Regions from separate parts of the Mesorhizobium sp. B2-3-7 genome, predicted to be linked through region 1. Evidence: predicted binding sites of a transcription regulator. Region 1 holds the regulator's gene; each other region holds the start of a gene.

Region 1 (7,121 bases):
AACCAGCGCGCCTTGGCCGCCAGCGCCAGATAAGGCACCAGCACCACGAACAGGACGAGGACGGTGAGTGCGGCGAGGATGCCGTAGTCGGCCAGCGTGATGGTCTTGAGGTCGACGATGGTCGGCGTGATGGCGAGATAGAAGATCATCGTCTTCGGATTGCCGAGCGTCACCGTCAGGCCGGCGAGGAAGCTCGACGCTAGCCCGCCCTTGCCTTTCCTGGCCTCGACCGTCTCGGGCGTGATGCCGGCGGTCCAGAAGCGCCAGCCGAGGAAGGCGAGATAGGCGACGCCGGCCCATTTGACGGCGAGGAACACCAGGCCGAAGGTCTGCGCGACAAAGGCAAGCCCAAGCACCACGGCGGTGAGATAAAGGAGGTCGCCGAGCATCAGGCCGAAGGACATGGCCAGCGACGAGCGGAAGCCGGAACCGAGCGCGCGCGCCACAAGCGCGGTGATGCCGGGGCCGGGAATGGCCGCGGCCAAGCCGAGGGCGGCGCTGTAGGCGAGAAAGCCGGTGAGGGTCATGGATTGAGCCTTGCGTCCGCGAAACTGCTGGGACGGCGCCTTGTCGCACAGAGTTTCGCGGGCGGGAATTGCCTGGAGCCGGATTTGGTTGCACCAGGCATGCCCCGTGCTCGAGGCCTCCCAGCGGATCAGGACCGGCCGTCGCCGTAGGTCACGCGCCAGATGGTGCCGTTGCCGTCCTCGGTGACGATCAGCGCGCCGTCGCTCGCCACCGCCACGCCGACCGTCCGGCCCCAGACCTCGCCGCCGGAGGTGACGAAGCCGGTCATGAAATCCTCATATTCGCCGGTCGGCTTGCCGTCCTTGAACTTGAGCCGCACCACCTTGTAGCCGGTCCTGTTGCCGCGATTCCACGAACCGTGCAGGGCGACGAAGGCGTCGCCCCTGTATTCGGCCGGAAAACCGGATCCTGCGCGGACATTCCTGCCGTCGTAGAAGGCGATGTTGAGCGGCGCCGAATGCGCCTGCATCAGAATGTCGGGGACGGTGACCTTGCCGGCAAGGTCGGGACGCGCGCCCTTGTGGCGCGGATCCTCATTGTCGCCGATATAGTACCAGGGCCAGCCGTAGAAGGCGCCTTCCTTCACTTCGGTCGCATATTCGAACGGCACGTTGTCGCCGAGCGCGTCGCGCTCGTTGACCACGCACCACAGCGCGCCCGCCGCCGGCTGGACGGCCATGCCCGAACAATTGCGCAGGCCGGTGGCAACGATGCGGCCATTCCTACCGTCCGGGTCGAAAGCCCTGATGTCGGCGCGGCCTTCCTCCGCGCCCCAGGTGGCGCCGAGCGGCTTCGACCTGGCCCAGGCGTCGAGCCCGCCCCGCGGTTTCCTTGCCATGTCCTGGGCGGCGTTCGAGCCGGAGCCGACCGAGAGATACAGCGTCTTCCCGTCCGGCGAGAAGGCGATGTCGCGGGTCCAGTGATGAGTGGCCGGAATATCGCGGACGATGGTTTCCGGCTCGCCGGAGGCCTTCAGGTCGCCATCGCGGTAGGGAAAGCGCACGATGCTGTCGCTGTTGGCGACATAGACCCATTGCGGGTTGTCCCCTGGCGGGTAGAAGGCGATGCCGTAGGGCTGGTTGAGATTGCGGGCGAAGATGCCGTCCCTGACAGGTTTCGCGCTGCCCTCGCCGAGACGGTAGACGCGGATCTGGTTGGCCTCGCTGTCGGCGACGAACAGGTCGCCGTTGGGGGCGATGCGCACGACGCGCGGATTATCGATGCCCGAAGCGATCAGTTCCGCCGAAAAGCCCGCCGACAGCCGCGGCTCGGCGCCTTGCGGCCTTTGCACCGGACCGGCGCTGTTCGAGGCGGATCTGGTGACATAGGGCCTGGGCTGGTCCTGCGGGCTGATCAGCCGGCGCACGCCCGGCTCGTCGGCCCGCCAGTCACCGAATGCGGCCGCGCCCTTCAGAACCGGCTCTGCCTGCTGGGCCAATGCCGTCGCGGCGAAAAGCAAGGCAGCAGCGATTACCACGGCGCCGGCAAGTCGGATCATCCCAGTCTCCAGCTTCTCGCTTCTTCATGCATGTCGTTGTCCCAAGACCGAAGTCACATGCATCAAGGGAACGGGCGGGCTCGGCAGTCGTTCCGGACGACACGGGGAGTTGAAGGAATTCGGGTCAGCTATCCGCGTCGAGATCGAGATCGGCGTCGAGGTTCTTTTCCAGTTCGACGAGATCGGCCGGCAGCGGCATGCCCATGGCGCGGATTTCGCGCAGCTTCTCGCGCAATTGCTCCTGCACTTCGCGCACATCCTCAGGCTGGTTGACCATCTCCTCCAGCAGCAGGCTGATCTGGGCCTTGAACGATTCCAGCGCCATCTTTTCTCTCCTCGGCCGTCTGGATCGATCCCAGCTCTCAGCGCAGCATGCGCGATATCAGCTGCGCCGTATAGTCGACCATCGGGACAATGCGGGCATAGTTGAGCCGGGTCGGGCCGATGACGCCGAGCGCGCCGACGACGCGGGCGTCCTTGTCGCGGTAGGGTGCCACGACCAGCGACGAGCCGGAGAGCGAGAAAAGCTTATTTTCCGAGCCGATGAAGATGCGCACGCCCGGTCCCGCCTCGGCGAGGTCGAGCAGCTGGATCAGCCCGTCCTGAGTCTCCATGTCCTCGAACAGGTGGCGCAGGAGTTCGATGTCGGCCTGGGCGGTGACGTTTTCGAGCAGATTGGCGCGGCCGCGCACGATCAGGCGCGCCGGCAGGCCGCTTTCCGCGCCGGCCCACACCGCCAGCCCTTTCTCCACCAGGTCCTGCGACAGCGTGTCGAGCGCTGCCCTTGTCTCTTCCTTGATACGCTCGACCTCCGCCCGCGCCTCGGCCAGCGTACGGCCGCGAATATGGGCGTTGAGGAAATTCGAGGCCTCGTGCAATTGCGAGACGGTGATGCCGGCCGGCAGATCGATGACCCGGTTCTCGACGTCGCCGTTCTGCGACACCATCACGGTCAGCGCCTTGGTCGGTTCGAGCTGGATGAACTCGATGTGCTTGAGCGCCACCTCGTTCTTGGCGGCCAGCACCAGGCCGGCGCCGCGCGACATGCCCGACAGCATCTGGCTGGCCTCGGTCAGCATGTGTTCCAGCGTGGCGCCCGAGCCGGAGGCTCGCACCTGCGCCTCGATGCTGCGCCGCTCCTCGTCGGAGAGGTCGCCCAGTTCCATGAAGGCGTCGACGAAGAAGCGCAGACCGGCCTGCGTCGGCAGGCGACCGGCCGAGATGTGCGGCGCGTAGATCAGGCCGAGATGTTCGAGATCGCTCATCACGTTGCGGATGGTGGCGGGCGACAGCGAGGACGGCAGGATGCGCGAGAGGCTGCGCGATCCCACGGGCTCGCCGTCCCTCAGATAGGAATCGACGATACGCCGGAAGATGTCGCGCGAACGCATGTCGAGCGCCTGAAGTGCGGGCGCCTGAAGTGCCGGCGTGTGAAGAGCGAGCGACTGCGAAGCGGGATCGACTGCCTTGGTCATTGCGGCCATAACCTCCGGTTCAAGGATATAGACTTCGCGGCGCTGCGCGCAACCCGGTGTCGTGTTGCGCGATCGCCCCGGTGTCGCCGCGTTTGCGGCCGCCGGTCCATTTTCCTTTACGCCGTGCCCCGCATGCGTCTAAAAGCCGGCCAAGATTCAAAAAAGCTGACAAGAAAGCAGGCCGAATGCGCCCCTCCAAACGCCAGTTCGACGAAATGCGCGCCATCTCCTTCGAGCGCGGCGTCTCCAAACATGCCGAAGGCTCGTGCCTGGTGAAGTTCGGCGACACGCATGTCTTGTGCACGGCAAGCCTGGAGGAAAAGGTGCCGGGCTGGATGCGCAATTCCGGGAAAGGCTGGGTGACGGCCGAATACGGCATGCTGCCGCGCTCGACAGGCGAGCGCATGCGCCGCGAGGCCTCCGCCGGCAAGCAGGGCGGGCGCACGCTGGAGATCCAGCGGCTGATCGGCCGCTCGCTGCGCGCCGTGGTCGACCTGCAGGCGCTGGGCGAGCAGCAGATCACCGTCGACTGCGACGTCATCCAGGCCGATGGCGGCACCCGCACCGCCTCCATCACCGGCGGCTGGGTGGCGCTCTACGATTGCCTGCGCTGGATGGAAGCGCGGCAGATGGTGAGCGTCGCCAAGGTGCTGAAGGACCATGTCGCGGCGATTTCCTGCGGCATCCATGACGGCCAGCCGGTCATCGACCTCGACTATCTCGAGGATTCCTCCGCCGGCACCGACGCCAATTTCGTCATGACCGGCAAGGGCGGCATCGTCGAGATCCAGGGCACGGCCGAGGGCGAGCCCTTTTCGGAAGGGCAGTTCGCCGAGCTGATGGGCCTGGCCAAGAAAGGCATCCAGAGGCTGGTGAGTTTGCAGCAGATGGCGGTGGCGTAGTTTATTCATGCGGAGCCTGGGCACCCCCCTCTGCCCTGCCGGGCATCTCCCCCGCAAGGGGGGAGATCGGCTGTTGTCTAGAGCTTCGCCAATAATCAGAATAGAATACCATGAGCCGGCGCTCACGCTGCCAATCTCCCCCCTTGCGGGGGAGATGGCCGGCAGGCCAGAGGGGGGTGCCTCGTGATCCCCTCTGCCATTCTTGAATCCGCTCTTTACGTCACCGACCTCGCCGCTGCCGAAGCCTTCTACACCGACACCTCGGCCTCACTCCTCTCGGCAAGGTCGAGGGCCGCCATCTCTTCTTCCGTTGCGGAGCCGGCGTGCTGCTGATCTTCAACGCGGAGGCGACCAAGGTCCCGCCCGCGCCCGACGCGAGGCTGAAAGTGCCGCCACACGGCACATCGGGCGAAGGCCATCTCTGCTTTGCGGCGACCGCCGATGAAATCAGCCGCTGGAAATCCCATCTGAAGGCGAAGAACATCGCTGTCGAAAGCGAATTCGAATGGCCGCAAGGCGGCCGCTCGCTTTATATCCGCGATCCCTCCGGCAATTCGATCGAATTCGCCGAGCCGAGAATCTGGGGACTTTGATGCATTCTCTCGACGGAAAAAAGATCGTCGTCGCCAGCCACAATGAAGGCAAGCTGCGCGAATTCGCCGATCTGATGGCGCCATTCGGATTCGAGGCGAAATCGGCGAAGGACTATGGCTTGCCCGAACCCGAGGAGACCGGCACAACCTTCGAGGAGAACGCCTATATCAAGGCCTTCGCCGCGGCCAAGGCGACGGGCCTGCCGGCGCTGTCGGACGATTCGGGCCTGTGCGTTGACGCGCTCGACGGCGCGCCCGGCGTCTACACCGCCAACTGGGCCGAAACGCCTGATGGCAGCAGGGATTTCGGCATCGCCATGCAGCGCACCGAAGTGGCGCTGCAGGAAGTCGGCGCCGCCACGCCCGCGCAGCGCACGGGACGCTTCGTCGCCGTCATCTGCCTCGCCTTTCCCGATGGCGAGGCCGAATATTACCGCGGCGAGGCCGAAGGCACGCTGGTCTGGCCGCCGCGCGGCGAGCTCGGATTCGGCTACGACCCGGTGTTCCTGCCCGACGGCTTCGAAAAGACCTTCGGCGAGATGAGTGCCGAGGAAAAACACGGCTGGAAACCCGGCCAGGCTACGGCGCTGTCGCACCGCGCCCGCGCCTTCCAGAAATTCGCCCAAGCCCGATTGGGTCTGGCCCGGTTAGGCTCGGCATGATCAGGCCCGGCGCCACCATGCCGCTCGACCGCAGCCCCGGTTTCGGCGTCTATGTGCATTGGCCGTTCTGCGCGGCCAAATGCCCCTATTGCGACTTCAACAGCCATGTCCGCCACCAGCCGGTCGACCAGGAGCGCTTTGCCGCCGCCTTCGAGGCGGAACTGGCGACGATGCGCCAGCGCACCGGCCCACGCGAGGTGACCAGCATCTTTCTCGGCGGCGGCACGCCGTCGTTGATGAAGCCGGAAACGGTGGCCAGGGTCCTGGACGCCGTGGCGAAGAACTGGACGGTGCCCGACGGCATCGAGGTGACGCTGGAGGCCAATCCCTCCTCGGTCGAAGCCGAACGCTTTCGCGGCTATCGCGCTGCGGGCGTCAACCGGGTCTCGCTCGGCGTGCAGGCGCTGAACGACAAGGATTTGCGCTTCCTTGGCCGGCTGCACAATGTGGACGAGGCGCTGCACGCGATCGGGCTCGCGCGGGAGATATTCCCAAGGCTCTCCTTCGACCTGATCTACGCACGGCCAAGCCAGACGCCGGAGGCCTGGGCATCGGAGCTCGAACAGGCGATCGGCCACGCCGCCGACCATCTGTCGCTCTATCAGCTGACCATCGAGGAAGGCACGCCGTTCCACGCGCTGCACGCGGCGAAGAAATTCATCATCCCCGACAACGACCACGCCGCCGACCTTTATGCGCTGACGCAAGAGGTGACATCAGCCCATGGTTTGCCGGCATATGAGATCTCAAACCACGCCCGGCCGGGTGCCGAAAGCCGGCACAATCTGACCTACTGGCGCTATGGCGAATATGTCGGCGTCGGCCCTGGCGCGCATGGCCGCTTCGTCGAGAACGGCCACCGCGTCGTGACCATCGCGGAGAGGATGCCGGAAACCTGGGCCAATCTGGTCGAGGCCAAGGGCCATGGCGTCACCGGCGGCGAGACCCTGACGCGCTCCGAAGAGGCTGACGAGTTCCTGCTGATGGGACTGAGGCTGGCGGAAGGCATCGACCTGTCGCGTTACGAAGCGTTTTCCGGGCGCGGCCTGTCGAGCGCGCGGCTGTCGGTGCTGCAAGGCGAAGGGCTGGTGGCGCCGATCGGCAACGCCCGCCTGCGCGCCACGCCCGCCGGCATGATCGTGCTCGACGCCGTGGTGGCCGATCTGGCACGGTAGGCTGGGATGCTGCTCCCAATCTCGAAGCCAAGATTACGCTTCTGGAGGCGGCTGTTTCGCGGTATCTGAGTTGAGACCCGACCGGTGAGGCTATCCGAATGAACCTGCCGCTCTCCTGGCAATTCTGGGCGCTGTTGTCGGCGACTTTCGCGGCGCTGACGGCGATCTTCGCCAAGGTCGGCATCGAGACCATCAATTCCGATTTCGCCACCCTCATCCGGACAGCCATCATCCTGGTCGTGCTTGCGGCGATCCTCGCCGCCAGCGGCCAATTCCAATCGTGGGCCT
Region 2 (7,121 bases), on a different contig from region 1:
CGATGGCGACGACCTGGCCGGCGCCGTCGCTGAGCGGAACGATCCCGCGGCGCGGTGTCAGGGGGTAGGTGCCATTGAGGATCATCGTATCGCGTCGGTTGAGCGAGGTGGCGCGCACCCGCACCACGATCTCCTGGGGACTTGGCTCCGGTCGCACCTCTTCCCGCATCACCAGACATTCGGTTCCGCCCAAACCCTCAAGACGATAGCTGCGCATTTCGGCTCTCGATTATATAGACTGATCTACATATTATGTAGACCAGTTGTCATATTTCTGGCAAGGCTTATAAGGATCTCTCCTGACAGAGGTTGACATGGCGAACGATACGAGAGCCCGCATACTCGAAACGACCGGATTGCTGCTCAGGCGGCGCGGCTATCACGGCACTTCGCTCAATGACATACTGAGCGCCAGCGGCGCCCCGCGCGGCTCGCTCTATTTCCACTTTCCCGGTGGCAAGGATCAGCTGGTCGTCGAAGTGACGCGCGCCAGCGTGGCTGAGGTGACTGAGAGGCTTGGCGCCGAGCTGGCGGCGGAAAGCGATCCGGCGGTTGCCGTTCACCACATTTACCAGTCGGTCGCTCGCATGCTGGAGGACAACGAATTCTCGCTCGGCTGCCCGATCGCGCCGGTCGTGCTCGATGCGCCGAACGACGTGCCGGACTTGGAGGAAATCTGCCGCTCCGCTTTCGAGCAGTGGATCGGCCTGCTGCGCCAGGCGTTTGTCAGGGCAGGGGTGGTCGAGCGCCGCGCACGGGCGCTGGCGCTGTTGGTCGAGTCCTCGCTGGAAGGCCTGATGGTGATTGCCCGCGCCACCCGCGATCGCTCATCGATCAACGTCGTGGCCGATGAGGTGGCTACCCTGATCGAGCAGGCAGTCCTCGCCGGCAAGGCGACGCGGCAAGCGGAGAGCACTGCTGTCTGACGCTGGTTCCAACCGACTACGCTGAAGCAAAGCCTGAATGTGCAAAGAAAAGGGCGGCATCGCTGCCGCCCTTTCCGCATGCATAAAGCAGATGGCTGGATTAGAAGTCCATGCCGCCCATACCGCCCATGCCGCCGCCGCCCATGCCGCCAGGCATGCCGCCGCCAGCCGACTCCTTCTTCGGAGCCTCCGCGATCATGGCTTCGGTGGTGACCAGCAGGCCGGCGACCGAGGCCGCGTCCTGGAGAGCCGTACGCACGACCTTGACCGGATCGACGATACCCATGGCGATCATGTCGCCATATTCGCCGGTCTGGGCGTTGTAGCCGAAGGTCGCGCCCTTGTTCTCGAGGATCTTGCCAGCAACGATCGATGCTTCCGCACCGGCGTTGGCAGCGATCTGACGGGCCGGGGCCTGCAGTGCGCGGCGAACGATGTTGATGCCGGCGGCCTGGTCGGAGTTGACGCCGGTGGCCTTGAGGTTGCCCGAAGCGCGCAGCAGGGCCACGCCACCGCCGGCAACGATGCCTTCTTCCACGGCCGCGCGGGTCGCGTTGAGGGCGTCATCGACGCGGTCCTTCTTTTCCTTCACTTCCACTTCGGTCGCACCGCCGACGCGGATAACGGCAACACCGCCGGCGAGCTTGGCCAGACGCTCCTGCAGCTTCTCCTTGTCGTAGTCCGAGGTGGTCTCCTCGATCTGCTGCTTGATCTGGGCAACGCGGCCCTGGATCTCGGCCTTCTTGCCGGCGCCGTCGACGATGGTGGTGTTCTCCTTCGAGATCGACACCTTCTTGGCGCGGCCGAGCATGTTGAGGCCGACATTCTCGAGCTTGATGCCGAGGTCTTCGGAGATGACCTGGCCACCAGTGAGGATGGCGATGTCTTCCAGCATGGCCTTGCGGCGATCACCGAAGCCCGGAGCCTTGACGGCGGCGATCTTCAGGCCACCGCGCAGCTTGTTGACGACCAGCGTGGCCAAGGCCTCGCCTTCGACGTCTTCCGAGATGATGAGCAGCGGCTTGGAGGTCTGCACGACCGCTTCCAGGACCGGCAGCATGGCCTGCAGATTGGAGAGCTTCTTCTCGTGGAGCAGGATGTAGGCGTCCTCGAGATCGGCAACCATCTTGTCGGGGTTGGTGACGAAGTAGGGCGAGAGATAGCCGCGGTCGAACTGCATGCCTTCGACGACTTCCAGCTCGGTCTCGGCGGTCTTGGCTTCCTCGACGGTGATGACGCCTTCGTTGCCGACCTTCTGCATCGCTTCCGCGATCATCTTGCCGACCGACTCGTCGCCATTGGCCGAGATGGTGCCGACCTGGGCGACTTCCTCGGAGGTCTTGATCTTCTTGGCGGCCTTGCCGAGAGCTGCGACCACTTCGGTCACGGCCAGGTCGATGCCGCGCTTCAGGTCCATCGGGTTCATGCCGGCGGCAACCGCCTTGTGGCCTTCCTGGACGATCGACTGCGCCAGAACGGTCGCGGTCGTGGTGCCGTCGCCGGCGATGTCGTTGGTCTTCGAAGCGACTTCGCGGACCATCTGCGCGCCCATGTTCTCGAACTTGTCCTCAAGTTCGATTTCCTTGGCGACGGTGACGCCGTCCTTGGTGATGCGCGGTGCGCCGAACGACTTGTCGATGACGACGTTGCGGCCTTTGGGGCCGAGCGTGACCTTCACCGCGTCGGCGAGGATGTTGACGCCGCGCAGCATGCGCTCACGGGCGTCGCGGGAGAATTTTACGTCTTTGGCAGCCATGTTCAACTCCTGGCAGGGGCTCGGATCGAGCCCGAAGATTTAAGATTCAGTTGATGGGAAGGCCGATATTCAGCCGATGATGCCCATAATGTCGGATTCCTTCATGATCAGAAGGTCTTCGCCATTGAGCTTGACTTCGGTGCCCGACCACTTGCCGAACAGGATGCGGTCGCCAGCCTTGACGTCCAGGGGCACGAGCTTGCCAGCTTCGTCGCGGGCGCCGGAGCCGACGGCGATGATCTCGCCTTCCTGCGGCTTTTCCTTCGCCGTGTCGGGGATGATGATCCCGCCGGCGGTCTTGGATTCGGATTCGACCCGACGTACGACCACGCGGTCATGAAGCGGGCGGAACTTCGACTTTGCCATGTTTTCTTCCTCGATGAGAACGGTGAGAAACAGTTCCTCCGTCCGGCGAAGCCGGACAATCTACAAAGCCCGGCGGTACCGGACCTGTGGTTAGCACTCACCCAGGGCGAGTGCTAACGTGGCGGTGAAATAGGCTGCTGGCTGGCGAGAGTCAAGGCGCGCGCGAGCGGACAGCGGCGCGAAATTTTGTTTTCCGCGAAAGCCCGCTCGCAGAACGTGCCAGTTGCCGCTGGCCTTTCATGCGAAATGCGCCGGTTCCTCCCGCAATCGACGGCAAAACAAGGCGCGGAGGGGTGCTTTGCCGCTATCGGTCAGAGATCCTGCCGCCCGATACTTCGATACGCAAGACGTGTCGATGTCACGGGAGAGGGGCGCGAAAGCCGCCGCCGAAAACTACAGAAACAATCTCAGCTGCGTATGGATGATGGACCTGTAGTCGTCGATCGTGCGGCGGCCTTCCTTCTCGTCCTGCGTCAGCGCTAGCCGCACGACGCCGCCGGCAAGCTGGAAGATCAGGAACACCACGCGCGCGAAGTCTTCGCGCCGGTCGGGCCGCAGCATCGGAGCGACGTGGTCGCAGAACATCTTGGCCTGGTGCCTTGTCTCAGCAATGTCGAGGTTCTGCAGCGCCTTGTCAGCCTGTATCGCGTTCTGCAGATCCTGGATGGCCGGGTCGTCGGCCACGCGCCGGTAATAGTCCTCGATCATGCGGTCCGCGGCAGCCGTCACGTCCTCAAGCCCACTTATTTCGGCGATGATCTCGCCGAAGCGTGCGCGGCTTTCCTCCGAGAAGCGCTCATAGAGCATCGCCAGGATCGCCGATTTGTTGGGGAAATAATGGTAGACGGTGGCGATCGGTCCGCCCGCCAGTGCGCCCACTTCCTTCATCGTCACCGCGTCGATGCCCTTTTCGCCGATCAGCCGCATGGTCGTCGAAAGGATCGCGTCGATGCGTTCGCGGCTCCGCTCCTGCTTGGGCCTGCGCCTCGGCGCCGTCGCCATCCGCCTTGCTTCCGCCATGCGCCCAATCTCTCGCGAGAGCTTCAAAATTCCCGGTTGACAAGAAACATGATCAAGTATCAGTTTCGTAATGCTGACAAGTTGTCAGCTTTTTTATCGCACTGCAAGGACGTTGGGAGGCGCCTCGTGACTGCGACGCAAGCCGTACAAGCGGAAAATGGCGATTGGCTGGTCGGCAACCCGACCGGCGTCGAGCTCGGCTCCGCATTATGGATCGGCTCGGTCGGGCTGCTGATCCTCGGGCTTCAGCCCGTGCTGCTTGGCGCGCTCTACACCGAGGGCCATGTCAGCGGCGATGAACTGGCGCTGGTCGCCACGGCGGAGATGATCGCGATCGCCGTCGGTTCAGCCGTGGTGGCGATGCTGCTTTCCGCGCGCAACATGCGCTGGAAAAGCGCCGTCCTTTTGATCCTGCTGGCCCTGGCGAATGTATGGACCGCCCATGCCGCAAGCGCCAATGCGTTGATCGCCGCCCGCGCCATCGCCGGGCTGGCTGAGGGCGGCCTGGTCGCGATCGCCACTGAACTGATCGCCCGTTCGCGCCGGGCGGAGCGCATCGGCGGCTATTTCGTGACGCTGCAGACCCTGGCGCAATGTGCGCTCGCTCTGCTTTTGGCACTCTATGTCATTCCCGAGGCGGGGTCGTCCGGCGGCTTCATCGTGCTTGCCGTCGTCTGCGTCGTCTCGCTGGCGGCCGCTTTCACCGTACCCGGTGACTACGCCGACCTGCCGAAAGGGGAGAACCTGGCTAATGTGCTGACGGTTCCGTCGATCACCGCGCTATTGTCGGTGTTCTGCTACTTCATGTTCTTCGGCGCGATCTGGGCCTTCCTGGAACCGCTCGGTGCGCAATATGGGATTGATAGCTGGACCGTCGGTCTGATCGTCTCGGCCAGCCTGGCGACGCAGGTCCTGGGCGCGATGACGGCGACCGTGTTCGAGGCGCGCATCGATTACCGCATTGCCATTACGGCCATCGGTGCCGTCGCGCTGGTCTCCTCCCTTGTTCTTGCCAGCGCACCTGGCCTGACGACATTCTGGATCGCCGCCTTGGTCATGGGCTTCATCCTGTTGTTCATCGTACCCTATCAGATCCGGCTGGCGATCACGGCCGACGAGACGCGTACCGCCGTGCTGCTGGTGCCGGCCGCACAGCTCTTCGGCCTGGCGATCGGGCCGGTGGCGGCGTCGCTGCTCATCAATGGCAAGGATTTCCGGCCCGTGCCGGAATTCGCCGCGGCAAGCGCGTTTGCCAGCGTGGCCCTGCTTGGCCTGTTCGTGGCCACTATGCGCCGTCGGCGCGTCTGACGGGACGGCTGGATGTCGACGATCACCGCGCGGAACTGGAGCAACTGGTCGGGCTTCGTGCGCGCCGAGCCGAAGCTGATCGCCACTCCAACCGACGCCGGCGAGCTTGCCGATCTGGTGCGCACGGCACCTGGGCCGCTGCGGGTGGCGGGTGCTGGCCACTCCTTCACAGCGCTGGTGGCATCGCAAGGCTCGATCGTTTCCCTGGAGAAGATCGAGGGGCTGGTCTCGCACGACATACAAAGCCATCGCGCGCGGGTGCGGGCAGGGACCCGGCTCGGCCCGCTAATGCACATGCTGCACGGCATCGGCCAGGGCCTGCCAAATATGGGCGACATCGACCGCCAGGCGATCGGCGGCGCGCTGGGCACCGCCACCCATGGTTCCGGGCTGACGCTGGGCGCTTATCACACCCAGTTGGAGACGGTGCAGATCGTGGACGGGCGGGGCGAGTTGCGCGAATTCGATCGGACCCGCGACCAGGATATGATCCATGCGATGGGGGTCGCTCTCGGCGCCTTCGGCATCTTGAGCGAAGTCACGCTGAACAACATCGCGACCTACCGGCTGCGCCGCCGCAAGTGGGTGCTGCCGATCGCCGACATGCTGCGCGATTTCGAGACGATGATGGCCGCGCACCGGTCGGCCGAATTCTACTACATCCCGTTTTCCGGCTACGCGCAGTTCATCGCCAGCGACCTCAGCGACGCGAACCCGACCACCAGGCCTACCGAGCACGACGAGGCCGGCCTGGCGACGCTACGCAAGCTGAGCAGGGCGCTGCGCCGGCTGCCATGGCTGCGCCGCTCCTTGATCCGCGGCGCCGTGAAGAAAGTGCCGGCCGAGGATTATGTGCAGGACTGGCTCAACGTCTATGCCAGCGACCGGCAGACCAAGTTCAACGAGATGGAGTATCATCTGCCCTTCGAGGAGGGGCCGAAGGTGATCACGCAGATCATCGAGCTGACCGAGAAGCACTTTCCGGAAGTTTATTTTCCGATGGAGGTGCGCTCGGTGGCACCCGACATGTTCTGGCTTTCGCCCTTCTACAAGCGTCTGACCTGCTCGATCGCCATTCACCACGATGCCGCCAACGACCCTGAGCCCTTCATGCGGGCGGCCGAGCCGATCTTCCGCAGGCATGGCGGCCGGCCGCATTGGGGCAAGATGCACAGCCTAAAGGCGGCGGATCTCAAAAAGCTCTATCCGCGCTGGGATGATGCCATGGCCGTTCGGGGAGACATCGATCCCGAGAACCGTTTCGTCTCGCCCTACATGGCCGGCCTGTTCGGCATCGGCCAATGAGCGGCTATTTCACCGCGCTGTCGGATGCGTTGAGGGCGGCCGGCGTCTTTCAGCCTTGTCTCGTGCTCGACCGCGACCGGCTGGACCGCAACATCGACCTGGTGAAGCAGAGACTGGCGCCCGGCCTTGCCGTGCGGCTGGTCGACAAGTCGCTTGCTTGCCTGCCGCTGCTTTCGCACATCGCCGGGGCGCTCGGCACCCATCGCTTCATGACGTTTCATCCGTCGATCACAAGGGCCGTGCTCGACGCTTTTCCCGATGCCGACATGCTCTACGGCAAGCCGATGCCGGTCGGCGCGGCAAAGCAGGCGATTTCAAGCAGTACCGCCGACTGGTCGCGTATCTGCTGGCTGATCGACAGCGAGGAGAGACTGGCGGAATGCGGCGCTCTGGCCGCCGAACTGGACGTCGGGTTGCGCATCGCTTTCGAGATCGATGTC
Region 3 (7,121 bases), on a different contig from region 1:
GAGACGAAGGCGACGGCGTCGGGATCGGGCTGGGTGAAGGCATAGATCACCGGAATGCGCAGATTAGACAGGTCGACCGGCAGATGACGGTCGATGCGCTTGCCGGTGGCGATGATGCCGTCAACGCGCTTGTCGAGCATGGCCTCGACATGGAGCTGGCCGAGACGCGGATCCTCCTCGACATTGCACAGGAACACCGAGACGCCGGCGTCGACCAGCGCGTCGGAAATGCCCGACATCAGCGGCAGCGAGAAGCGGCCATAGGTATCGTTGGTGAGCAGGCCGACGGTGAAGGAGCGTCGCCGCAGCAGACTCTGCGCCAGGCTGTTTGGCCGAAAGCCGAGGCGCTGCGCGGTCTCGCGAATGCGCTCGCGGGTCTCGGCGGTCATGCGGCCCTGGTCGTTGAGCGCCTTCGAGGCGGTGGCGACGCTGACGCCAGCCTCGGCCGCCACGTCACGCAAGGTGACGGGCTTGGGAAAGGCTGGCTGATCGTCCAATGCCATTGCGGCGAAAATCCCGATTGGGAAAAGGTTTTCTCTTACAGGCCGGAATGACCCGGCCAATGGCCGAGCCCGCTCGGAAATGTTTGGAAAAACCTTTTCTCAACCCAAGCTAGGCCAGATCCAGAGGCTGTTCAAGAGGAAAAGTGGCTGGTCCTCCGGTGGTGCGAAGCGGCCGCCGGAGGGCGGGCTCACGGGCTCGGCGAGTTCATATCAGGCGCCTAATCGGCAGTCGTCAGTGCTGCCATGGCGCGAGCCAACCAAAGCGGCAATCGGCGACATGTCTACAAACGACTCTTCGGTCTTAACGCTTGCGCAAATATTATCGGTTAGTTCGCTAGTCATGGCCTCGTGGCGGAGCGGCTACGCTGGAGACGGCAAATCTCTGAAGCCTCGGTTCGATCCCGAGGCGAGGCCTCCAAAAATCATATGACGTAGAGCCTGCGTCGGACCATCAAGGGCGATGGGTCTTGCCAGCTTGCATTTTGCGGCCTGGGCCGGACAGGTCCTCGTCTTCGTCGTGACACTGACGCGCCGGCAAGAAGACTGCTACCCAGCCGCCTTGCGCGCTTTCAGCATCTGACGATCGGGGTCACGTGGCATGCGGCCGGCGTTAAAGCAGCCTATTTGCATTTGGCATGCAGGGCACTCGCCAAAAGAGTGCTATGGAAGGGCAAGAGCTTGCCCGCTCCGACTTTCCCCGACATTCGAGGCCATTTTCGTGCGTGAACCGTCGCTGTTGCCCGTCTTTGGAAAACTTGGCGCCAAGGGACCCCGTGCCGTTACGGTGGAACCGGTCCCGTCGGCAGGTATCGCCCCGCGGCTGCGGGAGGCGCTGGCCGCCCATGGCGGCATGGTGTTGAAGCTGTCGGTCGTCGCCTGGACGATATCGGTCCTGGGCATGGTCTTCTTCATGTTGCAGGGCTGAGGCAAATGGCCAACCGCTACGCACTGCGCATGGACTTGCCCCAAAGCTGGGCCATCATCGACGTCTTCACCGGCCAGCCCGTCGTCGTCAGGCAAAGGGCGATGGTCGGCATGAGCCCGCGCGACGCCAACGCCATGGTCGATCAGATGAATGTCCGGGACGTCAAGCGCCGGGAGAAGGCGGAGCGTAAATCCTGATCCAGCGCCGTCCGCCTGTCGTCTCAGCGGAAGTCGTCGGCCGTCAGCACATACATGCTCTTGCGCGTGCGGTCATAGGCCTTTGACGCTACGTCGCGGATGACACTGCTCTCGGTGTCGAAGGTGGCGAGATAGCCGGCTTCATTGGCTGCCGTCGCCGGCTGCATCCTCGTCATGGCATCGGCGGCGACCGAGAAGGAAATCTGGAACATGCCGTCATAGCCGACGAACCGGATGCGCTTGCCGGCCTCGTCGTAGCTGCGGCTGCGGTTGGGGAAGGTCAGGCTCATGATTTTGCCTCCGTCGTTTTCTTCACCGCGCGTTTCTTCTTCGGCGTCGGGTTCAGGGCCTCGGCCACGCGGTCGGCTTCTTCCTTGGCCAGCCGCAATTGCCTCAGCCTTGCCGTCTTGATCTCCCTGGCCCTCGCTTCGGACATATATTCGGCGGTTGCCTTGTTGCGCTCCGCCGTCTTCTTCTGCTTGTCGACAAAGCGCGCTTCAGCTTTTTCCATGATCGTCTGGTTGCCGTCGGCCATCGAGGAAATCTCCCTTGCGTCTGAAATCGTGAAAATGAACTTGTCCGATAAATAGGCACTCTGCCGGGAAAATTCAAATTTTTGAAATATTTGGTCGTTTTCCGACCCGATGAAACCGGGCGCCGAAATAATACTATGATTATTCAATATCCGCTCGGAATAAATTTTGGCACTCCTATCTATCGAGTGCCAAAGAGCCTATAGAAGGGGGCGGCCGCCTATGCCGGCCCCAGAAAGAAGTTCTCATGAAATTTCGGCCACTCCACGACCGCGTCGTCATCCGGCGCGCCGAAGGCGATATCAAATCCAAGGGCGGCATCATCATTCCCGACAATGCCAAGGAAAAGCCGCAGGAAGGCGAAGTGATCGCGGTTGGTCCCGGCGCCCGCGACGAAAACGGCGCACTTGTTCCGCTCGACGTCAAGGCCGGCGACTTGATCCTGTTCGGCAAATGGTCGGGCACGGAGGTCAAGATCGACGGCGAGGATCTTCTGATCATGAAGGAAGCCGACATCATGGGCGTTATCGAAAAGAGCGTCGAAGCCAAGAAGGCCGCCTGACTGAAGCGCCGCGCCTCTGCGCGGTGACGGCTCCACTCCAAATGCGAACTGGATAAAATCATGTCTGCCAAGGAAATCAAATTCTCCACCGATGCGCGCGACCGTATGCTGCGCGGCGTCGAGATCCTCACCAATGCGGTCAAGGTCACGCTCGGCCCCAAGGGCCGCAACGTCATCATCGACAAGGCCTATGGGGCGCCGCGCATCACCAAGGACGGCGTCACCGTCGCCAAGGAAATCGAGCTTGCCGACAAGTTCGAGAACATGGGCGCGCAGATGGTGCGCGAAGTGGCCTCGAAGACCAACGACCTCGCCGGCGACGGCACCACCACTGCCACGGTGCTGGCCGCCTCGATCCTGCGCGAAGGCGCCAAGCTGGTTGCCGCCGGCATGAACCCGATGGACCTCAAGCGCGGCATCGACCAGGCCGTCGCGGCCGTCGTCGTGGAAATCAAGGCGAAGGCCAAGAAGGTCAAGTCGTCGGCCGAGATCGCGCAGGTCGGCACAATCGCCGCCAATGGCGATGCCAGCGTCGGCGAGATGATCGCCAAGGCGATGGACAAGGTCGGAAATGACGGCGTCATCACCGTCGAGGAAGCCAAGACCGCGAACACCGAACTCGACGTCGTCGAAGGCATGCAGTTCGACCGCGGCTATCTCTCGCCCTATTTCGTCACCAATGCCGACAAGATGCGCGCGGAGCTGGAAGAGCCCTATATTCTCATCCACGAGAAGAAGCTCGGCAATCTGCAGGCAATGCTGCCGATCCTCGAAGCGGTGGTGCAGAGCGGCAGGCCGCTGCTGATCATCTCCGAGGACGTCGAAGGCGAGGCTCTGGCGACGCTGGTCGTCAACAAGCTGCGCGGCGGCCTCAAGGTCGCGGCCGTCAAGGCGCCGGGCTTCGGCGACCGCCGCAAGGCGATGCTGGAAGACATCGCGGTGCTCACATCCGGCCAGATGATCTCCGAGGATCTCGGTATCAAGCTGGAGAACGTCACCATCGAGATGCTCGGCCGCGCCAAGCGCGTGCTGATCGAAAAGGACACCACCACGATCATCGACGGCGCCGGCACCAAGGCGACCATTCAGGCGCGTGTCGCCCAGATCAAGGGCCAGATCGAGGAAACCACTTCCGACTATGACAAGGAGAAGCTGCAGGAGCGGCTGGCCAAGCTCTCCGGCGGCGTTGCCGTCATCCGCGTCGGCGGCGCCACCGAGTCGGAAGTCAAGGAAAAGAAGGACCGCATCGACGACGCGCTGAACGCCACGCGCGCGGCGGTCGAGGAAGGCATCGTGCCGGGCGGCGGCGTGGCCCTGCTGCGTGCCAGGACGGCGCTTGCCGGCCTGAACGGCGCCAATGCCGATGTCACCGCCGGCATCTCGATCGTGCTCAGGGCACTCGAAGCGCCGCTCCGCCAGATCGCCGAGAATTCGGGCGTTGAAGGCTCCGTTGTCGTCGGCAAGCTCTCCGACAGCAAGGATCACAACCAGGGTTTCGATGCCCAGAACGAGGCGTATGTCGACATGATCAAGGCGGGCATCGTCGATCCGGCGAAAGTGGTGCGCACCGCGTTGCAGGATGCCGGCTCGATCGCCGCGCTTTTGATCACCGCCGAAGCGATGATCTCGGACATTCCGGCCAAGGATGCCGCGCCTGCGGGCGGCGGTGGCGGCATGGGCGGCTACTAGGATTCGGCCGGCTCGCGAAGGTGGTTTCATAAAAGCCGTCTTTCAGACCTGATCCGTATCTCGCCGAACCGGCCTTTGCCGCAGGCGAGACGACTATCGCCGGGGGATTCTCCCCCGGCGCGCAGGCCTCTGGCCCAGGAGATCGATCCATGATCGTGTTCGTGCAGAAGCCACAGACGGTCGTCACGACCGAAACGACAGAGGAAAGCCGCTTCGACCGCATCCGCAGGATTGCCGCCGACAAGCACAAGAAATCCGAGCCCGATCCGGCAATGCCACAAAAGGGCGAACCCAAGCGTCCGATGTAATAGCGGCGCCGCCGCCGCTACATTCCGCTCAACCTCAGCACCACATCGCGCGTCAGCGGCGCAAGTTCGACGGAACTGGTCGAGCCGGGCTCCAGCCAGATGATCTCCTCGATCTCGGGGGCGGCTATCGGCTGGCTGTCGATGGAGAGCCCGAACAATTCCGCCTCGACCGTGCTGTCCGGCTCGTTGGCCGAGAACAGGCCGAGCCGGGAGGTGGTGGCGAGGTCGACCGCCAATCCGAGTTCCTCGCGCAATTCACGCACCAGAGCATCGAGCGGGGACTCGCGCGGCTCGATCTTGCCGCCGGGCTGCATGAAGGCGCTGGTGCCGCGCTTGCGCACCAGAAGCAGCCGGCCCGACGCATCCGCGATGAAGCCGGCGGCGACCCTGATCTTGCGGCTTTCGTGGCGGGTAGGATTCACGGTAGACTGTTCCGGTGGTCGTTTGGTGCAGAGCCTGCGGAAAACGGAACCGCGATTCTCAGTTCGGAGACAAGCCATGTTCGCAGCCAAGGCCATCGACACTTCGGACAAGGCCGCGTTCTACCGCGATCTTGCCGCGCAACTGAAGGCGCTGCTCGAGGGCGAGGGCGACTCGATTGCCAATGCCGCCAACACCGCGGCGCTGATCTTCCAGATGGTGCCCGATCTCAACTGGGCGGGCTTCTATTTCCTGGCCTCGGACGAGGAATTGGTGCTGGGTCCGTTCCAGGGCAAGCCGGCCTGCGTGCGCATTGCCGTAGGCAAGGGCGTATGCGGCACGGCGGTCGAACTCGGCACCTCGATGCTTATCAAGGACGTGCACGATTTCCCCGGCCACATCGCCTGCGACGCCGATTCGCGTTCGGAACTGGTCGTGCTTCTCGAAGACGATGAAGGCGTCTTCGGCGTGCTCGATCTCGACAGCCCGCTGCCCGGCCGCTTCGACAAGGCGGACCAGGCCGGCATCGAAACGCTGGCCGCGATCTATGTCGCGGCCAGTTCGTTCGAGGATTAGGCGCTTTCCTGCCGGACAGAAGGGGGCGCCGTAGAGCGCTACCTTTGGGGCCTAGGCCAACTTCACCAGCATCAGGCTGAAGCCGCCGATGAACAGGAAGGCCGAGAAGGCGAGCGCCAGCGGGCGCAGGCCGCGCGAGCGCAGCTGCGAGATATCGGCCTGCAGGCCCATGGCGGCCAGCCCCATGGTCAGCATGATGGTGGTGGCGAGCGCCATCGCCGATTTCACGTCGGCGGGTATCGCGACAAGGCTGTTCAGAGCCACGACGGCGACGAAGGCGGCGACGAACCATGGCATGGGCGGGCGCGCCGCCTGCTGGTCGCTGCTGCTCTTGCGGCGCGCCATCAGGCCCAGCGCGATGACCATCGGCGCCAGCATGGCGACGCGGGTGAGCTTGGCGACGGTGGCGATCTCGCCCGACTGGGTGCCGTTCTGGAAGCCGGCGCCGATGACCTGCGCCACCTCATGGATCGAGGCGCCCGCCCACAGGCCGAAAGCATGCTGGTCGAGGCCGAGCAGCGGCGCCAGCAGCGGGAAGCCGAGCATGGCGACGGTGCCGAACAAGGTGATCGAGGCGACGGCGTAGGTGACGTCCTCGTCGCGCGCGTCGGTGACGATGTTGGTGGCCACGATTGCCGAGGCACCGCAGATCGAGGTGCCGGCGGCGATCAGCTGCGCCAGTTTCGCGTCGACGCCGATCAGCCGGCCGAGCGTGATGGTGAAGACGAAGGTGGCGCCAAGGGTGGCTGCCACGATGCCGACACCGCCGGCGCCGATCGACACCACCTGGCCGAGCGTCAGCTGGAAACCGAGCAGCACTATGGCGAAGCGCAGCAGCCGGCGCTGCGAAAACGCGATGCCGGCCTTGGCGTGCCCCGGCGTGCCGAGCACGTTGGAGTAGATCATGCCGGCGACGACGGCTATTATCATCGGGCTGAACAGGGCAAAGCCGGAGACGTTGCGGGCCGAGAAGGCCACCGCAGTGATCATCGCGACCAATATCATACCGGGCACGGGTCCGGCCTTGGTCGAGTCGAGCGCCTTGCGGCGCTGCGCGGGTTCGGCGGAAATCAGGCTTTTTGGAATATCGTTCGCTATGTGGGATAAGGAAGACAACGTCATGCTCCAGGCGACTTCGCCCGGGGAATGCCATTCCCCGACTAATCTTTCCAATGAATTATTTTCGTTAGAATGATCGATTTTCCAGGACGGTTTTCCGGCTTACGTGACCAAAATGCGGTCGTCGGCCAAGGGCCGATACGGCATGCCTCTAATCAGGGTTGGTGAGGCAGCGCGGTAAAGAGGCTGGGGCACCGCCAGAAGGTGGCTTGGCGTCGGCTTGACGGGCCACTCATGCTGCGCCAGCTTGGCGCCATGTTCGTTCTTCCCCGCGCCAATGTCATGCGAC
Region 4 (7,121 bases), on a different contig from region 1:
CCAGAAGCGTGTCCTTGCCGAGGCGGAATTTGCCAGTCCGCTCGCCCGGGATGAACATGGCGGACGGCGACAGGAACGTCCAATCGAGGTCATCGATGGTCTTCAGCTTGTCGAGGAAGTCGGCGCCCTTCTGCGCCTCGGCCTTGTAGATGTCGGGAAATTCGGGCGTGTCGACCAGCCGCTTGCCGGGCGCGACCTCAAGGCTGCCCGCACCGCCGACGACCAGGTAGCGCTTCACGCCGGAGGCTCGCACCGCGGCGATCAGCGTGTCGGCATCGCTGTCGAGGAAATGCACCGAACTGGTCACCACATCATGGCCGCGGATCAGCTTGGCCAGGCCTTCCATGTCGAAGACATCGCCCTTCCTGGCCGTCACGTCAGGCAGCGCCGCGATTTTTTCAGGATTGCGGGCGATGCCGGTGACCGTGTGGCCACGGCCGGAGAGTTCTTTGAGCAGGCGCGAACCGACTGCGCCCGATGCGCCGATGAGAGCGACTTTTGCCATGTCTTTTTCCATCCTTGTTGGAGTCGGTTGGGGATCACGCGGCCGCGATATGAGCGAGGAGATTGTCGAAACTGCCGAACAGCGCGTTCGAACCGATGAGGCGCGGCGCATCGTTGCTGATGATGGCGAGCGAAGGCACGCCGTTGGAATGCAGGCGCTGGAACAGCGCGCGGCCTCGGCCGACCAGTTCGCGGTGAGCTGTCAGCAATCCTTCGGTTGGCGCCTTCACCAGTTCGCCGGCATCGGCCATGCCGGCGTCGGCGAGCACCTCGGCGACACCGCCGACCGTGACGATATCGCGCCCGTCGACATAGCGCGCGTTCTGGATCGCCTTCAGCGCGGCCAGCCGGCGGCCGGGATTTTCCAGGCCCGCTGCGGTGATCGCGAGGGTCGCGGCATGGGAATCCAGCAACGTGCCGCGAACATTCAGCACGTTGTCCCGATAGGCCTGCGTGAAAACCTGTCCCGTTAACCGCTCGATGCGCTGGTCGTTCGCCCAGGCATGGGCGGCAAAACCGCCATCCATCGGCCGGGCGCCTGCCCCCGAAAACAGGCCGGTCGGCAAGAGCTCGATGCGCACGCCGCTGCCGGACAGTTTTTCGAGCATCGGGCTTGCGCCATAGCACCAGCCGCAGAGCGGATCGAAAAGGTAGGTCACTTCTGGATTGCCCACGATCGTCCGGTCTCCGTTACCGTGGCGTTGGCTGCCCCGTCCGCCAAATGTCTTGGCTTACATGTGGCAGGTGATGGTCTTGCAATAAACGGTGCCCAATAATACAAGCTGTCTGATCTAATCAGACAAAGCATGTGACCGAACTCCTCAATCTCAATCGGCTTGTCTATTTCACCACGGTGATGGAGACAGGCTCGTTCACCACGGCGGCGGACCGGCTTGGCGTGGCCAAGGCCGTGGTCAGCCATCAGATCGGCAGGCTTGAACAGGAATTGGGCGCGACGCTCATGCGGCGCACGACGCGGCGTGTCACGCCGACCGAGGAGGGTCGCCTGTTCTACGACCGCGCGATGATCATCCTGCGCGAAGCCGAAGCGGCCTATGGCGAGATCTCGCACGGGGCGATCGAACCCAAGGGAATGCTGAGGCTGACCGCGCCGCTCGACTATGGCACGAAGATCGTTGCGCCGGTCATGGCCGCCTATCTCCGAACTTATCCGCATATGCGCGTCGAGGCGATTTTCGATGACGCCGTCAGCAATCTGGTGGACGAGCAGATCGACCTCGGCATCCGCGTCGGCTGGCTTGCGGATTCGTCCAATCAGGCGCGGCGCCTGGGCACGATACAGCAGGTCGTGGTGGCGAACCCGACCTTCGCCGCAAGCCTGCCGCCCGATGTCACCCCGCGCCAGGCAAGATCGCTTGCCTGGGTCGGCAACGCCCAGCTGCGCGGCATCGGCCAATGGCTGTTTTCAAGAGAGGGAGAAACGGTGTTGACCGAACTGTGCGACAAGAGCCCGGCGGCTCTTGCCTGCGTGCTCGCCGGTATCGGATTGGGCGTATTTCCCGACTACAGTGTCGGCGACGATATCGCCGAGGGGCGTCTCGTGCCGGTATTTGCCGACTGGATGTTGCCTGCCGGCGGCATCCATGCCGTTTTCCCTCCGGCCCGGTTCCGGCCAGCCAAGGTCCGCGCCTTCGTCGAGTTGCTGGCGGCCGCCGAGAAGAAACGCTCGCGTCTCGTCGAAACGGCCTGAGGCGACGGAGACAGCCCGCCAGCTCAAGGCTGACGGGCCGATCATTTTGGATCGCCGGGGCGCTCACCGATAGGTCGCGTATAGATCCTCAATCCGCTCGCACGGCGCGGCCGCTGGGCGCGGTACTCGCAGGCGAGATCATATTCGGCACCAGAATGTCATTGCGGCGCGCGAAGGCGATCAAGGTCGCCCGCACGGTTTCCGCATCGATCTCGCCGGCAATGCCGGCTTTGCAAGCGTTGAGGGCGACGGCATGGGCGCCGTTTCGGCTGGCAACGGGCCAGTCCTGCAACACGGCATATGCTTCCATCGCAGTCTCGATCGTTACCGGAAGCCCCATTCCGACCAAGATCGTCACGGGTTCTTCAAAGCGCATCTGTGCCATGATTTAAACCTCCATTCGATGGCAAACGAACCGAAGCATGTCGGGCAGCCTGGTGCGCGAAGACAGGTCGGCGCGGATAGGGCGGGTGCGCCGGTGTCGTCGGATTTCCGGCGGCCACGAGCCTGATCTCGGCTGGCTCGACCGGGCTTGGCTTGAGCACCGGCGAGCCTCGGCCAGGCGCCGGTAGCGCCCTATGCGCCCTGGCGAGCGCCTCGAGCCAGGCAAGGACGGAAAGCGGCGGAAGCGCCCGCCCATCGAGCCAGGCGGCGACCTGGCTTTGCGGGCAACCAAGCTCGTCGACGAGGTCTGCCGCTTTCCACCTCAACGTTTTCAGGCATTCACGCAATTGGCCCACGATCATGTCGGTCCTCTTCCCAACCGGACATCGGTCCATCGTTTGCTGTGGGGCTCCGATGATCGCGTCCTCCATCCCTGGTTGAGCCGCCGGAGCCTTCCGAGGCTGCCGACACATGCTGCGCGGCCAGGAACATCAGCGTCGACGCCGCCGTACGGCGGCTCCAGCCTGCGGACTCGGCCATGTCGAGAACGCGCATCAACAATGGCCCCAGCACGCTCCTGCATTCTGCCTCGTAGGCGAGAAATTCGTTTGCCGGATGCGTGGGCGCCGAAACGGAACCGATACCGGTCATAGTGGTCTCTCTCCAAACTTTCCCCGGGAAGCGCCCGCTCCCACTTGTGGGAGCGGGCGGCCTCCCGGCGTCCTAGAAGTCCATGCCCGCGCCGGCGGGCATGGCAGGGGTCGCGGCCTCCTTCTTTGGCTTCTCGGCCACCATCGCCTCGGTGGTGACCAGCAGGCCAGCGACGGAAGCGGCATCCTGAAGCGCGGTGCGCACGACCTTTGCCGGATCGATGACGCCTTGGCCGTAGAGATCGCCGAACTCGTTGGTCTGGGCGTTCCAGCCCCAGCCGAACTCGCTCTTCTCACGCAACTTGCCGACGATGATCGAGCCCTCGGCGCCGGCGTTCTCCGCGATCTGGCGCACCGGGGTCTCGATCGCACGCCGCACGATCTCGACACCGGTCCTCTGGTCGGCATTGTCGATCGGCAAGGCATCGAGCGCCTTGGCGGCCCGGAGCAACGCGACGCCGCCGCCCGGGAGCACGCCTTCCTCGACCGCCGCACGGGTCGCATGCAGCGCGTCGTCGACACGGTCCTTGCGCTCCTTCACCTCGACTTCCGTCGAACCGCCGACACGGATGACGGCGACGCCACCGGCGAGCTTCGCCAGCCGCTCCTGCAGTTTCTCGCGGTCGTAGTCGGAGGTAGTCTCCTCGATCTGCGCTTTGATCTGGGCGATGCGGCCCTGGATCTCTTCCTTGCGGCCAACGCCGTCGACGATGGTGGTGTTTTCTTTTTCGATCACCACTTTCTTGGCGCGGCCCAGCATCTGCAGCGTGACGTTCTCGAGCTTGATGCCGAGATCCTCGCTGATCGCCGTGCCGCCGGTGAGGATGGCAATATCCTCCAGCATCGCCTTGCGGCGATCGCCGAAGCCGGGCGCCTTGACTGCCGCGACCTTCAGGCCGCCGCGCAATTTGTTCACGACCAGCGTGGCGAGCGCCTCGCCCTCGACATCCTCGGCGATGATCAGCAGCGGCTTGCCCGACTGCACGACTGCCTCGAGGACGGGGAGCATGGCTTGCAGGTTGGACAGTTTCTTCTCGTGGATCAGCACATAGGGCTCTTCGAGCTCGACGCGCATCTTGTCCTGGTTGGTGATGAAGTACGGGCTGAGATAGCCGCGGTCGAACTGCATGCCTTCGACCACCTCCAGTTCGGTCTCGGCGGTCTTGGCCTCCTCCACCGTGATGACACCTTCATTGCCGACCTTCTCCATCGCCTCGGCGAGGAACCGGCCGATCTCGGGATCGCCATTGGCCGAAATGGTGCCGACCTGGGCGATCTCATCGTTTTTCGTCACCTTGCGGGCGTTGGCCTTCAGTTCGGCGACGACCGCTTCCACGGCCTTGTCGATGCCGCGTTTCAAATCCATCGGATTCATGCCCGAGGCGACGGCCTTGGCGCCTTCCTTGACGATGGCTTGGGCCAGAACGGTCGCGGTTGTGGTGCCGTCGCCGGCGATGTCGTTGGTCTTCGAAGCGACTTCGCGCACCATCTGCGCGCCCATGTTTTCGAACTTGTCTTCCAGTTCGATCTCCTTGGCCACCGTCACACCATCCTTGGTGATGCGCGGCGCGCCGAAGGATTTATCGATAACGACGTTGCGGCCTTTGGGACCGAGCGTCACCTTCACCGCATTGGCCAGAATGTCGACGCCGCGCAGCATCTTCTCGCGGGCTTCGGTATGGAATTTCACTTCCTTGGCAGCCATTGGATCACTCCTTCAATTTAGGCAGCTTTCGTTGACTGATAACTTGGCAAGAAGCCGTCAGGCGGCCTTCTTCACGGTCGCGGTCTGCTCGATCACGCCCATCACATCGCTTTCCTTCATGATGATCAGGTCTTGGCCGCCGAGCTTGATCTCGGTGCCGGACCATTTGCCGAACAGAATGCGGTCACCCACCTTGACGTCGAGCGGCTGTAGCTGCCCGGCTTCGTTTCGGGCGCCGGGGCCGGCGGCGATCACCTCGCCTTCCTGCGGCTTTTCCTTGGCTGTGTCGGGAATGATAATGCCGCCAGCCGTTTTCTCCTCGGCTTCGATGCGGCGGACCAGGATACGGTCGTGCAATGGGCGGAACGTCATGTCGTTCTCCTTCAAGGACAAACAGTTTTTGAGGTTCCTCCGCGCCGGACCGGCAATATCGGCCCGGCAAGAGGTGCCGCGACCCTTGTTCAGGCATCGCGCGCGCATATCGAGCTAGTTTTGGAATTTTCCGGTTTCAAGAGGTCCGCGCAAAAATTTTGGCACTCGTCGCATGAGAGTGCCAACGCGTTGTTATCATGCAGGGATTCTCGCCAGGTCGACGATTTCACCGCTTGAATTTTGGTGAAGAGCCAACAAGATTATCCTGGCCGGCGCTGCCGAAGCACAGCCGGAAACTGGACGCTATCGAGGAGTTTTTGCAGACGGAGGACAGCGATGGACCGACATAAATTTCCGCCGATCATGCCTTCCCTGACTGACACGCCCGACACCTCGCTTGACCGGCTGCTTTCGCCGGCGAGGCACTTCAAACATCCTGACGAGGTATTGGAAGACGACGCGCTCGACCTCTGGGAAAAGCGGGCGATCCTGTCGTCTTGGGCCTCGGATGCCTGCGCGGTGGAGTCGATGCCGGAACTGCGCCTGCCGCCGGGAGTCGAGCGGCCGGTTTCCTTCGACCACATCATGGAGGCCTTGTGCAAGCTCGACATCGACGTGCCGGCGCCGCGGTCCACGCCGGATGAATTCCGGCACGACTTCGCCAGGATGAATGCATAAGGTCGTAAGCGAAAGGAGAAACATATGGTGACTGCGGTCAGCAGAGAATTCCGCCTGCAGATGGATGGCTACGGCCTGACCACGGCCGAGATTCACTATCATATGCCTGACTACCCCAACCTGCTGCAGCTCTATGTCTGGCAGGAATACGACCTCGCTCCCGATTTCCCGGAGCTGAAGGGCTTCCTTGGCTATTGGGAAAGCGAACTGGACGGCGCGCTGCATTCCGTGCGCGTCGCACATCATCGTCTAATCACACCGTCGGAATGGCGCGCCGTTGACGGCATCGTTGCCATCCATTGAGCGGATCACATTGAGCGGATCAAAAAACCTGAAGCGCGTCGCCTGCAACGCGGCGCGCTCAAAGGCTCGATTGAGCATACCTAAAATCAGAGTTCCCGAGCAGGATGAGTGATGGGATTCGTGTCATCCTGCTCTGACAGCCATCGGCTGGGCCGTCCTTGACATCGCCGCGGAACGGAATTGCTGGGGCGAAGCGGAGCGGCCCCTCGTCAGGCCGGCTCGCTTGGCCGCCTTCAAGAAGGCCTTGTAGGCGGCACGCCCGCTGCGCCAGCCATCCAGCGCATCACGGCATGCACGGCCGGCGGCGCGCCAGCTTGGTCCGCGCGCCCATTTCGGCCATTGTTGATCCAGGCATTCCAGAGCCTCGAAGCTGCTGGCGACCTTGCGTGGGGCGTCCGACAATTCGAGGGTAATCGGCTGGGGAAACCGAATATCGTTCATCACTTCCTCCGTTTTTTGACGTCTTTTTGCGAGTAAGCAATCGGATGGCGTCACCGGCGACCGTCCATCCGTGATCGAGATGGTCAGCCGTTCAGGCCGCGTCAAGGGCCGCCGGAATCTCGACGAGACGTTCGATCAGGCCTCTTGACGCCACGCCCGTCAGTTCCCAGATCGATTCCGCCGGCGCCGGAAGGGCCGGCAGGTCAAGGAGTGCCGCATCCTTGGCACTCCTCGTACCCATGTTGCTCAGCGAAGGAGGATATGGCTATGAGAACCGCTTTCGACTTTTCACCACTCTATCGGTCGAGCATAGGCTTCGACCGTATTTTCGACCTGCTGGAGAATGCCAGCCGCACGGCGAACGTCGACAACT

What was found. The regulator HrcA, encoded in region 1, represses chaperone genes, less so after heat shock. The targets are predictions, from matches to a motif close to GTTAGCACTCNCNNNNNGNGAGTGCTAAC.
Region 2: a site for HrcA is predicted at 3,138-3,166, ahead of groES (co-chaperone GroES). Genes of this name have one in related genera too.
Region 3: a site for HrcA is predicted at 2,326-2,354, ahead of FJ940_RS18685 (co-chaperone GroES). Genes of this name have one in related genera too.
Region 4: a site for HrcA is predicted at 5,484-5,512, ahead of FJ940_RS16670 (co-chaperone GroES). Genes of this name have one in related genera too.

The regions. Positions count from the first base shown of each region.
Region 1 covers NZ_VFVV01000001.1:493,155-500,275, reverse strand. Annotated here, with positions in the region: gene FJ940_RS02570 (LysE family translocator) at 1-527, opposite strand, end outside; gene FJ940_RS02565 (sorbosone dehydrogenase family protein) at 656-2,026, opposite strand; gene FJ940_RS02560 (hypothetical protein) at 2,151-2,351, opposite strand; gene hrcA (heat-inducible transcriptional repressor HrcA) at 2,389-3,501, opposite strand; gene rph (ribonuclease PH) at 3,687-4,403, shown strand; partial or broken gene FJ940_RS02540 (VOC family protein) at 4,587-4,996, shown strand; gene rdgB (RdgB/HAM1 family non-canonical purine NTP pyrophosphatase) at 4,996-5,658, shown strand; gene hemW (radical SAM family heme chaperone HemW) at 5,655-6,833, shown strand; gene FJ940_RS02525 (EamA family transporter) at 6,932-7,121, shown strand, end outside.
Region 2 covers NZ_VFVV01000003.1:466,030-473,150, reverse strand. Annotated here, with positions in the region: gene FJ940_RS09150 (NAD(P)-dependent alcohol dehydrogenase) at 1-217, opposite strand, end outside; gene FJ940_RS09145 (TetR/AcrR family transcriptional regulator) at 315-926, shown strand; gene groL (chaperonin GroEL) at 1,027-2,682, opposite strand; gene groES (co-chaperone GroES) at 2,752-3,048, opposite strand; gene FJ940_RS09130 (TetR/AcrR family transcriptional regulator) at 3,442-4,068, opposite strand; gene FJ940_RS09125 (MFS transporter) at 4,195-5,376, shown strand; gene FJ940_RS09120 (D-arabinono-1,4-lactone oxidase) at 5,389-6,681, shown strand; gene FJ940_RS09115 (alanine racemase) at 6,678-7,121, shown strand, end outside.
Region 3 covers NZ_VFVV01000009.1:49,904-57,024, reverse strand. Annotated here, with positions in the region: gene FJ940_RS18710 (LacI family DNA-binding transcriptional regulator) at 1-503, opposite strand, end outside; gene FJ940_RS18705 (hypothetical protein) at 1,222-1,428, shown strand; gene FJ940_RS18700 (hypothetical protein) at 1,434-1,625, shown strand; gene FJ940_RS18695 (DUF1488 domain-containing protein) at 1,649-1,915, opposite strand; gene FJ940_RS18690 (hypothetical protein) at 1,912-2,160, opposite strand; gene FJ940_RS18685 (co-chaperone GroES) at 2,406-2,720, shown strand; gene groL (chaperonin GroEL) at 2,781-4,409, shown strand; gene FJ940_RS28510 (hypothetical protein) at 4,559-4,717, shown strand; gene FJ940_RS18675 (NUDIX domain-containing protein) at 4,735-5,139, opposite strand; gene FJ940_RS18670 (GAF domain-containing protein) at 5,216-5,713, shown strand; gene FJ940_RS18665 (YeiH family protein) at 5,765-6,829, opposite strand.
Region 4 covers NZ_VFVV01000008.1:1,231-8,351, reverse strand. Annotated here, with positions in the region: gene FJ940_RS16700 (NAD(P)-dependent oxidoreductase) at 1-505, opposite strand, end outside; gene FJ940_RS16695 (DsbA family protein) at 540-1,178, opposite strand; gene FJ940_RS16690 (LysR family transcriptional regulator) at 1,313-2,215, shown strand; gene FJ940_RS16685 (DUF982 domain-containing protein) at 2,304-2,600, opposite strand; gene FJ940_RS16680 (hypothetical protein) at 2,939-3,250, opposite strand; gene groL (chaperonin GroEL) at 3,323-4,954, opposite strand; gene FJ940_RS16670 (co-chaperone GroES) at 5,012-5,326, opposite strand; gene FJ940_RS16665 (hypothetical protein) at 5,663-6,004, shown strand; gene FJ940_RS16660 (usg protein) at 6,029-6,307, shown strand; gene FJ940_RS16655 (DUF982 domain-containing protein) at 6,431-6,853, opposite strand; gene FJ940_RS28500 (hypothetical protein) at 6,840-6,989, opposite strand; gene FJ940_RS16650 (Hsp20 family protein) at 7,016-7,121, shown strand, end outside.